2 regions of the Undibacterium sp. JH2W genome follow, and region 2 is predicted to be linked to the other one. Evidence: riboswitches for the same ligand, from Rfam matches in the RefSeq annotation. Region 2 holds a riboswitch; the other holds the start of a gene.
What was found. A riboswitch is a leader RNA that binds a small molecule or an ion and turns the genes downstream of it on or off. The one in region 2 is predicted to bind glycine.
Positions count from the first base shown of each region.

Region 1: it holds a riboswitch for glycine, as region 2 does, so the genes downstream of both, ACO0LC_RS26135 (hypothetical protein) here and gcvT (glycine cleavage system aminomethyltransferase GcvT) in region 2, are expected to answer to the same signal.

Region 1 is NZ_JBMPOT010000024.1:51,275-57,593, reverse strand. Features, by position in the region: gene ACO0LC_RS26140 (hypothetical protein) at 1-649, opposite strand, end outside; glycine riboswitch at 846-943, shown strand; gene ACO0LC_RS26135 (hypothetical protein) at 1,109-1,309, shown strand; gene ACO0LC_RS26130 (hypothetical protein) at 1,535-2,212, shown strand; gene ACO0LC_RS26125 (C39 family peptidase) at 2,255-2,842, shown strand; gene ACO0LC_RS26120 (YkgJ family cysteine cluster protein) at 2,994-3,263, shown strand; gene ACO0LC_RS26115 (hypothetical protein) at 3,279-3,554, shown strand; gene ACO0LC_RS26110 (methyl-accepting chemotaxis protein) at 3,816-5,522, shown strand; gene ACO0LC_RS26105 (hypothetical protein) at 5,642-6,262, opposite strand; gene ACO0LC_RS26100 (hypothetical protein) at 6,262-6,319, opposite strand, start outside.
Region 2 is NZ_JBMPOT010000002.1:172,797-179,115, reverse strand. Features, by position in the region: gene gcvT (glycine cleavage system aminomethyltransferase GcvT) at 1-822, opposite strand, end outside; glycine riboswitch at 895-1,033, opposite strand; glycine riboswitch at 1,045-1,133, opposite strand; gene ACO0LC_RS03085 (penicillin acylase family protein) at 1,638-4,043, opposite strand; gene ACO0LC_RS03080 (ABC transporter transmembrane domain-containing protein) at 4,271-6,082, shown strand; gene ACO0LC_RS03075 (VOC family protein) at 6,147-6,319, shown strand, end outside.

The DNA of each region.
Region 1 (6,319 bases), on a different contig from region 2:
TGGAGTTTAATTTTCCGGCCTGTTTTTTTGCAAAGCCATCGTCCAGTGTCTGATCCAGTTTATTGAATTCGCCGCGCCATAACATTGAGACCAGTATGTTTTGCTCATGCTCTTCATCCGCGTAAGCACTACCCACTTTGGGAACCTCTGGACTTCCTGTAGATTTTTTTTGCCAGATCGCCTGATGTAATTCGGTATTGGCAGCATCGCGAAAAGACTGGTGCCAGGTTTCCTGATAGCCCTCTTCTGTCATATTCTTTTTGTAATTGGCATACCACTCCGTCGTCATGGCCCAATAGTAATAAAATCTTTCTACATCAGGTGGCAAGGGCTGGAAATAAGCCTTGTAAGTCAGCATGCCCTTACTATCTTTTTGCCCTGCCAATTTGTAAGGCATGTAACGGCTTTCCACCATTTTTTTTGCAAAATTGCTCAGTCCAGAACTAGTCAGCCAGGCACTTTCCTTGCCTTTTTCCTTGGCAGCTTCCTGCACTGCTGGCTGGTCTTGCGCATTTACTTCAGCGTGGATAAAACTCAGTGCCAGCCCACAAGCAAGGCTGAGTTTGCCGAGCAGGGACGACAGGCGTGATCGCGAAACCAGGGTAAATTGTAGAGGCATGGATAAAGAGAAGGGGTCGATAGTAGCCATATGATAGCTGGGCTAAGGGACAAACACCAAGCATACCAAAGCATGTAAGGCTGGCAAGCCATTATCAAAACAATGGCTGCACAGCATTAGCAAAAAAATAATCGCTTTGTTATCAAAAATAATTTGTAAATGATTAAGGCGTGCACTATGCTCATTTCTACGACCCACACAAGGGGTTGAGCACAAAGGCGCAAGCCAGGTGATATCGGGAGAGACTGTCTACGCACAAGAAGGACAGCGCCGAAGGAGCAACCACCCCGGAAACTCTCAGGCAACAAGGACCGTTATCACTTTCAAACTCTGAAGAGCTGCCGGACTACGTCGCCCGGCACACCGAAGGAGCAAGCATTGCACTGCCACCAGCAGTTGCAGGCGAAATCTCTCAGGTCCAGGACAGAGGGGGTATCCGCAGCGTATTTTGCGCGCAGATATCTCTTTGACGCCCGGAGTTTCTACATCATGAAACTGACTCATTTGCACGGTGACACTGTCACCGCGATGGCGGCAGCCTGCGCGCTCGCACGACAAAAGACTGGCGACAAAGCCAGGTCTGAAGAAAGCAGCCAGCTCAACCATGGCTACAAAGATGATCTCAATGCAGACAGCTCGACCATGCATGCTCACCACACGTCTTTCTGGTGTAGTCACCTGCATTGTTGATGCTACTCAGCCTTGTTAGCTCCTTGAGCTAATTACCTGTTTCCCGCACCCGCGGGTGAATTGTCCGGCATGTGAACCATGTCATGTTTCAAGCCGCCCAGCCCGCTTGGACAGACGGGCTTTTATCTACATCTCTAGAAGGAGCAAGCTATCATGCATTTGAACTCCGTTTCAAGATACAAAAAATCCACGCTCGCCGCTTTGATGTTCAGTCTCAGCTGTGCTATGACGAGTGCACCGTTACTGGCACAAAACATCAGCAGCGACATCGCCGGTACGACAGAGCAGGCCCGCCTCGTCAGCGCAGCAGCACAACGTGATTTTGCCGACTTTGTGCAATTCAATGTACAGCGGCGTGGTGGCACCCTGCCTGCCGAATTCCCGCTGGAAGTCAATGATGTGCAAGACCTCAAGGATGCCAAAATCAGTTATGGCTTCCCTGTGTATAGCATCCCGCCGCAAGATGTCCTGGCTGGTCGCAGTGATTTGCGTAGCCTGGCCAAGGCCACAGGCGAGTGGCGCTTTGTCATCAGCCTGCATGACACACCGATAGGTCTGGCAACCCTCAGGCAGGACAATGGCCGCTGGGGTATTACCTCCTATGGTGGAAGCGTGCTGGCCAAGGATGTGGATGCAGCTATTGCCGTGCATGGCAATAGCACGCGCTCTAACTTGCGCTTCATCCGTATCTACCAGGCCATGTCAGATTTCCTAGAAGTAGTGTCCCCCACTGATGCCCGTGCCCGCTTCGCGCCTTTGCAGGCAGCCCGGCAAACCCTGCTGCTGCAACAGCGCAGCGAAAAAACCGGAACAGCCTCCGCCAATGGTGGATTGCTGGAACAAAGCGACATCCTCGATCCGCTGCGGGCCAGCATCAAGACCAATATGGATAACTTCCGCTAAGCGCAGCATCCATACTCATACCGACATATATAGGGAGATATCATGCAAAAAAATCTGTTAAGACTGATCCTTGCACTGGGCATCATGCTGGGTGTTTCATCTGCCTTTGCCCAGTCACGCGCACTGAACATACCGCTGGTAACACAAGAGCATAGCCAGTGGTGCTGGGCAGGCAGCAGCAAGGCATTGCTGAGTTTTTACAATCAAAATCCCAGTCAGTGCCAGATCGTCAACTGGGCTTTTGGCTTGAATTACGCCTGTGGCAATAGCAACTTTAACTGGAATAGTTACGCCAACCAGCCCAACTCCATGTATGGCAGCGGTGGTAGCGTGCAAAACATCCTGAACCATTGGGGTGTATCCAACAATGCTTACAACTATGCCTCTTCATGGAATACCGTGGTCAATGACATCAATGCCAACCGCCCCTTCGTCATCCGCTATGGCTGGACCAATGGTGGCGGCCATATCATGGTTGGCTCTGGCTATGAAGTCTACAATGGCACCAATTACATCTACATCATGAACCCATGGCCAGGTGAAGGTAAAACCTATAGAACTTATGGTTCTACGGTTTCGGACTATGACCATCAATGGACACATACCCAGCGTATGAATGTCAGTGGCTGATCACCCTGGCATTGCCGTGACATATACGTCATGAACGTCATGAAATAAGCAGGTGGGAGCTTGTGCATTTAACACCTCCTACCTGCCGTGCACCATACCGAGCACATCTTTCTGCTGGCGTGCCATAAGAGGCATACTTTACAATGCGTGCATGAGTACTTCTTTTTCCTGCCGCCCTCATTGCGCCGCCTGCTGCATAGCACCGTCCATCTCCAGTCCTATACCCGGTATGCCAGACGGCAAACCCGCGGGTGTGCCCTGTATACAACTGGATGAAGATTTAGGCTGCAAGATTTTTGGCGATGCCAGCCGCCCGGCTGTTTGCGCGGGCTTACAGGCATCGTCAGACATGTGCGGGGATAATAAAGAGCAGGCGATGTTTTATCTGACACAGCTTGAAGCTGCGACCGCGCCACATTGATACCATGCGTCTGCCATGACTGATCTGTTCGCCCTAATCATTGCCAGTCTTGCCTGGCTCATCTGGATACCAACTACTGTCTTGGATAAGAGAGCAAGAGGGGACATGGGAAGTCTGTCCATATTTCCCATTATCCCCTTATTCCCGCTGCTGGCATGGGGCCTGGCCTATATGCTGGACCAGCTTCATGCACAGTTGGGGACCATGCTTGTAGTGAGCATGCATTTGCTTCTCCTAATGACAATGCTGATGAGTGCAGTTAAATCGCTCAAAGTACTAAACAAGAAATGAAGGCAATGTTAAATCAATCACCAAGCATACCCAATAGGTATTTCTGATTAAATATACAATGCCAAGCCTTACTTATCAGTCATACAAAAATCTGATTTGACAAATCATGAATAAATTTCATACAAACTTCATACAACTAGCTAATTACTTCAAAGTATAATTGCCACTAGGAAATTTAATTTCTCTTCTTCCCTATGCAGACCACCAGGTAATTACGGGTCTGCATTTTCAATTTGTCTTACGACAACAAATAGAAAATCTATGATCTCTTTACTTAAACACCTTTCGGTGGGTAAACGCCTAGGCTTGGGCTTTGCACTCATCCTGGTCTTGTTCTTCATGACCACCCTGGTCGCCATCCTTAAACTCAATACGGTTGCTGCAGCGGCTGATGATTTATTGAAAGATCCGCTGGCAACAGAACGCATGGTTAGCGACTGGTATCGCAATATCCACACTGGCGTGCGCCGTACCATAGCCATAGCCAAAAGCAGCGATCCTTCGCTCGCCAGATTTTTTGCAGCAGATCAGGAAGAATCAAGCAGGACTTCTGCACTCCTGCAAAAGGAAATAGGCGAACATATGAAGAGTGCTGATGAGATTGCCCTCTTCAAGGAAATCGGCGAACAACGCCAAGCCTATATCAGTGCCCGCAACAAAGTTGTCGACCTCAAAAAAGAAGGCAAAGTGGATGAAGCCAATACTGCTCTGGACAAGGAGTTCATTCCAGCATCGACTATCTATGTCAAAAAGATAGAAGAAATGCTGGCCATGCAGCGCAAGCAAATTGATGATACTTCGGACGAAATCCAGCACACTTATCAATCCAGCCGCATGCTGTTGATCGCCCTCTCGGTAATTGCTGCCATGCTGGCAGTAGCCTGTGCCTGGTTGATGACGATATCCATCACCAAGCCACTGGCCAGGGCCACGGCAGTTGCAGAAAAGATGGCGCAAGGTGATTTGAGTGACTCCCTAGAGATAAAACTGCATGATGAAATCGGCAAGATGATGCATGCCATTAATGGCATCAACACTGGCCTCAGCGGTGTCATTGGTAATGTGCGACATGGCACTGAAACCATCAACGTGGCTGCAGCTGAAATTGCCTCGGGCAATGCAGACCTGTCATCTCGCACAGAATCACAAGCCAGTTCATTGCAGGAAACTGCATCGTCAATGGAAGAACTGACATCGACGGTCAAGCAAAATGCCGACAATGCGCGCCAGGCCAATCAACTGGTGATCTCGGCATCCGGCGTTGCCGTCAAAGGGGGGGAAGTGGTCGGACAGGTAGTGGCAACCATGGGATCTATCAAGGAAAGCTCGCGCAAGATCGTCGATATTATCTCGGTCATTGATGGCATAGCCTTCCAGACCAATATCCTGGCCCTGAATGCTGCCGTAGAAGCGGCCCGCGCCGGTGAGCAAGGTCGTGGCTTTGCCGTGGTGGCAACCGAGGTGCGCAATCTGGCACAGCGTAGTGCTTCCGCCGCCAAGGAAATCAAGCACCTCATCGATGACTCAGTAGGCAAGGTCGAACATGGCAGCAGGCTGGTGGATACGGCTGGCCAGACCATGACGGATATTGTTTCCAGCGTCAAGCATGTGGCAGACATCATGAGCGAAATCACGGCAGCCAGCCAGGAACAAAGTGCCGGTATTGAACAAGTCAATCTGGCTGTCACGCAAATGGATGAGATGACACAACAAAATGCCGCCCTGGTGGAACAAGCTGCGGCTGCGGCAGAAAGCATGCGCGAGCAATCAGCTAAATTGTCGGATCTGGTCGCGCAATTCCAGATCATGGAGCAGGCAGAAAAACCTGCCATGCAAGTTCGCCGCCCCGTCAATACCCTCCGTCCACCAGTGATTACGCGCGCAGTAAATGTATCCAGTAGAGCGCAGCTTCGCCATCTGCCGCAAAGAAAATCCGCTGCGGCCGAGCAAGACTGGGAAGAGTTTTAAGAAATCAAGGGAAGCTGATCCCTGGTTTCAAGGGCATGTCTGCCTGGCTGTTATTTTCTAAAGCAGTGCAGACGCGTTTCTTTCCGTCGACATAAATGCCCATATGCATTTATGTCAGCTTAGATCTTGATACGCATGGAATCACCACTCAAAAAGAACAGGGAAATGCCATCTTCGTTTTGATGGACACGGACAACAGACTGTTCCAGACTGGCAGCATACAGTTTGCTGCCGTCATGACGGAAAATGCCAAACCACATGCGTTGCGTGCTGGTGCGGGAATTAGCGGCCAGCAAAAGGTAGTCGCAGCCGCCTATTTGTACTTCACTGGCTTGCAGCTCCCCCATGTAAAAAGTCGAAGGTATGCGTTCCAGCATGATGCGCAGGCCATCGTGATAGACCTGGATCAGCACACCATTATCTGTGCCCGAGCGCACAAAATTGAATTCAAATGACCCCATCCTGGTGGGTGTATTACGACGTACGTGGACATGATCGGCAAAGCCGGCAAAATAATTATTGCGGTCAGTACGCGTCTTGTTTGTTACTTGTTGGGTGATTTCGGTTTGCACATGTTTCTCCTTAAATTCAGGGTAATTGCTGGCTACTTCTCTGGCTGCATCGTTATCCCGCCCTGCGCCAGCAATACCGCCGCCAACGATGGGCAGTGGCACGAAGCAGCCACTTAAATTCATGCATAGACAGGCATACACAGCATCACGCCGCAGCCAGGCTTTCATTAGTGCTCTGGCCTTATCAACACTCGCCGGCCAGAACCTGAGATGTCCACCATGGAG
Region 2 (6,319 bases):
GACCAGGTCTATGGTCCAGGCCAGACCAGCATCAAGCGGGTTGACTGTTTCATCCATGTCCTGTCCATACAGATTCATGCCCGCTTCCAGACGCAGGGTGTCACGTGCACCGAGGCCAGCAGGTTTGACACCGGCTGCAACCAGGGCATTCCAGAAATCAGTCACGCGATCGGCAGATACAGCAATCTCGAAACCATCTTCACCGGTATAACCAGTGCGTGCCACCATGACTTCACCAAAGGAAGTATCAGCGACGATGACTGCGTTGAAGGGTTTGATTTCTGCGCTAGCTGCTTTGGTTTCTGGCAAGACTTCCCATGCCTTGGCGCGGGCGTTCGGGCCCTGCACTGCCACCAGGGCAAAAGCGTTAGCACCATCACGGCGCTGGGTAATGGTCAGGCCGCTATTGGTTTCTGCATTGCGGGCATTCATCCAGGCGATGTCTTTTTCTGCCGTGCCAGCATTGACGACGAGGCGGAACCAGTTTTCGCTGAAGAAATAAATGATGAGGTCATCAATGACCGTGCCTTCAGGCTTCAACATGCAGGAATACAGGGCCTTGCCCGCTACCTGCAATTTATCAACATTATTCGCTACCAGGCCACGCAGGAAGCTGCGAACATTTTCGCCCTGGAGATCAACGACACACATATGAGATACATCAAACATGCCGCAATCAGTGCGCACTGCATGATGTTCTTCGATTTGGGAACCATAGTTGACGGGCATGTCCCAACCGCCAAAATCAACCATTTTTGCGCCAGCCGCACGATGGGCTGCATTGAGGGGAGTTGCCTTGAGTGATGTCGCTGCTTGCGTCATGAGTGCCTCATTACCAGATTGAAGGGACGAACAAACGCACGACGACGAATAAACGCCGCATGCGCTGAAATCGCATACCCCTCTGTCCTGGTACCTGAGAGATTACGGGAGCCATGTATGTTTGCTGCCCGCGCGCACCTTCGGTGGGTAGTCCGGCGAATATTTATAAAAATAAACGTATCTGCCGCTACCGCTCTCCAGAGTTGGGGCAACTTTTAACTACCCCGTCGATCGGTCCTTTGTGCCTGAGAGTTTTTTGGGTATTAGCCCCTTCGGCGGCAACTTTCGTCACGCTCTCCCGATCAAGTAGCGCGATTATATAAGGCTTGCAAGGGCTTGGGTAGTTGAGTGTGGAAATATTTACAGAAAAGTGCTTAGTTCATGCTGGATTTGTTAAATTGGCAAATAAAATTTTATTTTAACGAAATTCTTGTATTTGCTTCCATTGCCAAATCGACTATTTAAATATACTTTCCATTTACCGCCTATATTTACCTGATAGTAAATCTCATCCTTGCAGACTGATTTGAATCTTGCATTTTGCGTGAGGCAAATATCTTAAATGCTTTTGCCAAGCTGAAATTAATAACCAGTATTCGTGAAATTATGATTGCAGGCCGGGGGTAGCAATCTTAAATGACGTGTGCAAGTATTTGAAAATCCGAATGCTCAAACACTAGGGATCAGAAATTAGCTCACGCAATAGTTGACCACGAACGCCACTGGATTCCAGCCAAAAGCATGCTGGAATGACGTCAATATGTGCGTTGCATCATTGCCGGATTATGCTTCGGTGATGACGGTAACAGCCCCCCCTATTTCCCCCTCAACACAAGCACACTCTTCGCATGTCCCACAACATCCTTCTCACTCAAATACTGCTGCACATAAGTCCCAGCCGCAAACCCTGCCGCCTGATCATTGTAATGTGCATCAAACAAAACCCCGCTCTGCCCCACAGGATTAATGCCTAGCGCTTTCGAAGCATCAGCAAAATCAATCAGACGTCGTGTTGATGGCCCATACACGACATCCCAGGGTGCTGGTCCTATAGGCCCGGACAAATTATTTGGCACTTCACGCCCACCTGCAACTTCAAACGGGCCTATGTTGAATAGCTTGTCCAGCGGCTTTTGCTGCGCCAAGGGGTGCTTATGTGTCAAGGTATGCGCCTTGCCCCAGGTCCATTGCTTGCTGTCGGCACCAAAGGTTTTTTGCAAATGCGCGATGCTGTCGCGCCAGGCCAGTGCCAGGATATCGTCGCGAGTTTCTACTGCTGGCGTAGTACGGTTATCCCACCAGGGTGAATGCGCATCTGCCAGCAAACGTGGCAAGGCATAGTCAAGCGCGCGGGTACGCAAGAGGTTTTTGAACTGGACTTCACCGACTTCATCTGCCATTGCCGCATAGGTGATCTGATACAGCAATTGACTAAAGATGGTGGGTGCTATGCTATTCGCCTGGTAACTGCCATCCCATTTTTCCAGCAGTTCCAGCAGACGTTTGCCGTCTGCATCAGTTACTTGCTTGCGCAAGGTGGGCAAGATAGAGGGCAAAATCTGCGCAGCATAAGCTGTCTTGTTATCAAGCTGCAAAGCCTGGCTGTTTTTGGTCTCCCACTTGATGCCTGGTTGCGCTAATAAAGCTTCCAGCCTGCGTGCACGTTCATTCAGATTGTAATAGCCGGGGATGGCAAAATCGCCTGATGGCAAGGGTTGTTGATTGGCCGAGACAATGTAGCCGCGCGCAGGATTGACTTCATGCGGATTATCAGCAAAATCAGTAAAGCCAGGCTTGTCTGCCTCTGCTGTACTGCCATCAAGAATAAAAGCCGGGTTGACATCCGATGGTCGCTTGACCAGTTTCGCCGCAGCCCACCAGGCGATGTCGCCTTGCGTATTCGCCCAGACGACATTCAAACCTGGTGCATGGATATTGCTGGCTGCATGGGCTGCTATTTCTTTTGTGCTGGCGCGGTTCAATTCATAAAAGGCATCGAGTACAGGGTTTTCAGTTTCCAAAAATGCCCACCACATGGCGATGGGTTTGGCAGTCAGATCTTCACCCCATGCTTCACGGAAGGCGTCGCTGATGATAGGGCCATGCGCTGATGTTCTCAATTGCAGTTTGAGGGACTCACGCCCTTTGACCTTAATGATTTCTTCGCGGCTTTGCATATCCACCCACTGCCCCTTGATCCAGACTTGATTGGGATTTTGTGGATTGACTTTCTCGGCTATAAAATCGAGATCGTCATTCTGGAACATGGTCAGGGTCCAGCCAAAGTTCTGGTTGTGACCTAACAAGGCAAAGGGATTGAGTGCCTGATGATGGCCATATAATTCAAAACCCGGCATTTTGAGATGAGCTTCATACCAGACCGCGGGTGCCGAGTAAGCGATGTGCGGATCACCCGCCAGCAAGGGTTTACCACTGCCAGTATTTTTACCGGCGACCACCCAGGCATTGCTACCCTCGAACTGAGGCAGGCCAAATTCCTCCAAAGCTTGCTGGCTGGTAGTGGCGATACGATTCATCTTGCCCCAGTCTGCGGCACCCAATTGCAAGGGTTTGATAACACCTTCTGGATGCCAGGCCAGATCGAAAATGCGCAAATAGTCTGCGCCTAGTTTGTCACGTATCTGAGTCAATACTGGTTCAGTACGAAAGGCCGCCGCAAAGCTGTATGCCATATAGCCAGATACAACAACCGTATCTTCTGCAGTAAATGGCCGTTTGGGTATGCCCAGCAATTCAAATTCCAGAGGTGCTGCGTGCGTGGCCTGATATTGATTGATACCATCAAGATAGGCTTTCAGGGCTTTGACTGCAGGAGAGTTTTTATCAAGCCTGGCAGCATAGTCAGCCGCATGCTTGCGCAAACCCAGGGTGCGGAATAAACGGTCGGTATCGAGCAGTTTGGGGCCAAGAATTTCTGCCAGCTCACCTTTGGCCAGGCGACGCACCATTTCCATTTGAAATAATCTATCCTGCGCATGCACATAACCGAGAGCACGATACAAGTCTGCCTCACTTTTTGCTTCTATATGCGGCACACCGCGTTCGTCATATTGCACCGTCACTTCGGCTTGCAAACCCGTGAGCACCTGATTACCTGAGCGCTGCACGCGCTTGCCATACAGATAAACAGCAGCAGCAATGAAGGTAATCAGTAACAGACCTGTCAGTATGAGCAAACTCCATTTCAGCACACGTTTCATCTGTAAGCCTTCTATGCGGTATATTGTTTTTTGATTTTACACTGATGGTCAAAATTACACTCAAACGCTGTTAACTCATAAGTATTGACAATAGTTTATCACCAGAAAAAGACTAGAAGCATGCTATTGATATTCGCCTGCATATCATCATCTATATCTTTCGTTATTGTTTAGCCCGCGGCCCAGCCGACGCTTGCCCTTAGTTTGTCTATCCTTTAGGACTGCGCATGACCACTCCCCCTCCTACCGCTGAAATTTCCCAGCGCAGCAGCTTGCAAACCCTCAAAGGCCTGCTCCCCTTTCTCACGCCCTACAAGATGCAGTTTGTATTGGCAGGCATTGCCTTGCTGGTTGCTGCTGGCGCTACACTGGCAATACCCTATGCTTTCCGCCAGATGATAGACCTGGGTTTTGGTGCCGGCGACCGCAGCATCAAGCATGTGGACCTGACCTTTATCGCCTTGTTTGGGGTGGCCTGCGTACTGGGCATAGCCACGGCCGCCAGGTTTTATATGGTGTCATGGCTGGGTGAAAGAGTGACAGCCGATATACGCAATGCCGTGTATTCGCATGTGGTGACACAAAGCCCGGAATTTTTTGAAACCACACAAACCGGTGAAGTGCTGTCACGTCTGACGACCGACACCACGCTGATACAAACCGTGGTGGGCACCAGCATCTCAATGGCCCTGCGCAATTTCTTGCTGTTCCTCGGCGGCCTGGTGATGTTATTCATTACCAGCCCTAAACTGTCGTCCATCATCATCGTCATGCTGGCGGTAGTGGTCTTGCCCATCATCCTGTTTGGGCGCCGTGTGCGCACCTTATCGCGTGATTCGCAAGACCGGATTGCCGATGCATCAGCAATTGCAGGTGAAATACTGAATGCCATGCCTACCGTGCAAGCCTTCACCCATGAACATATAGAAGCGCAGCGTTTTTCTGGCACAGTGGAAGGCGCATTCAAAACTGCCATGCGCCGCATACGTGCGCGCTCACTGTTGACAGTCATGGCTATCCTGCTGATCTTTGGTGCGATTGTGTTTGTCTTGTGGCTGGGTGCCCATGCAGTAATGCAAGGCCGCATGAGTGGTGGCGAACTGGGTCAGTTCATCCTGTATGCATCCATCGTCGCAGGTGCTGTTGGCGCTTTGTCGGAAGTCATGGGCGATGCCCAGCGCGCTGCCGGTGCAACCGAGCGCTTATTGGAATTGATCGAGGTCAAATCGCCGATACAGAATCCTGTAAAAGCACTGAGTTTGCCTACCCGTGCCGAGCATGATCCCAGAGGGGCAGCACTGTCATTGCAAGGGCTGGAATTTCATTATCCTTCACGCCCCAAGACTGCGGCCTTGCTGAACCTGAAGCTGGATATACAGCCTGGCGAAACTGTTGCCATCGTTGGCTCTTCAGGTGCTGGCAAAACGACGCTATTCCAGATGCTGCTGCGTTTTTATGATCCGCAGCAAGGCAGGATCACCCTGGACGGCATCAATATCCGTGAACTGAATTTGCATGAATTGCGTGGCGCGATAGGCGTGGTGCCACAAGATACCGTCATCTTCTCAGCTAATGCCATGGAAAACATACGCTATGGCCGCGCCGATGCCAGTGATGCAGAAGTGATAGCAGCAGCAAAAATGGCGGCCGCGCATGAGTTTATAGAAAGACTGCCAGAAGGCTATCAATCCTTTCTTGGTGAGCGTGGCGTGCGTCTGTCTGGCGGACAAAAACAGAGGATAGCCATCGCCCGCGCCCTGCTGAAAAATCCCCCATTGCTGTTACTAGATGAAGCCACCAGCGCCCTGGATGCAGAATCAGAACGCCTGGTGCAAGGCGCGCTGGAAGTAGCCATGCAGGGCCGCACTACCCTCATCATTGCCCACCGACTGGCCACTGTGCAGCGTGCCAACCGTATCATCGTCATGGAACATGGCCGCATAGTAGAAACTGGCACCCACGCCTCGTTGGTCGAGCAAGGCGGTGTATATGCAAAATTGGCTGCCTTGCAGTTTGATTTGCATAAAAATGAAGAGTAGAGCCGAATCAATAAAACATGGCAAAATAGCCAACTCACCAACAACACTTACCAAGGAGACCATGATGATAGGCTACATTACTCTAGGCACAAATGATATCGGACGTGCCGCTGCTTTTTACGATGCCTTGCTCGCTGATGTTGGTGCCCGGCGCCAGATAGATCTGGAAGATTTTATTACCTGGGGAGCCAGCCCGAAGCATCCCGCTCTGAGTATAGTCAAACCATATAATGGCGA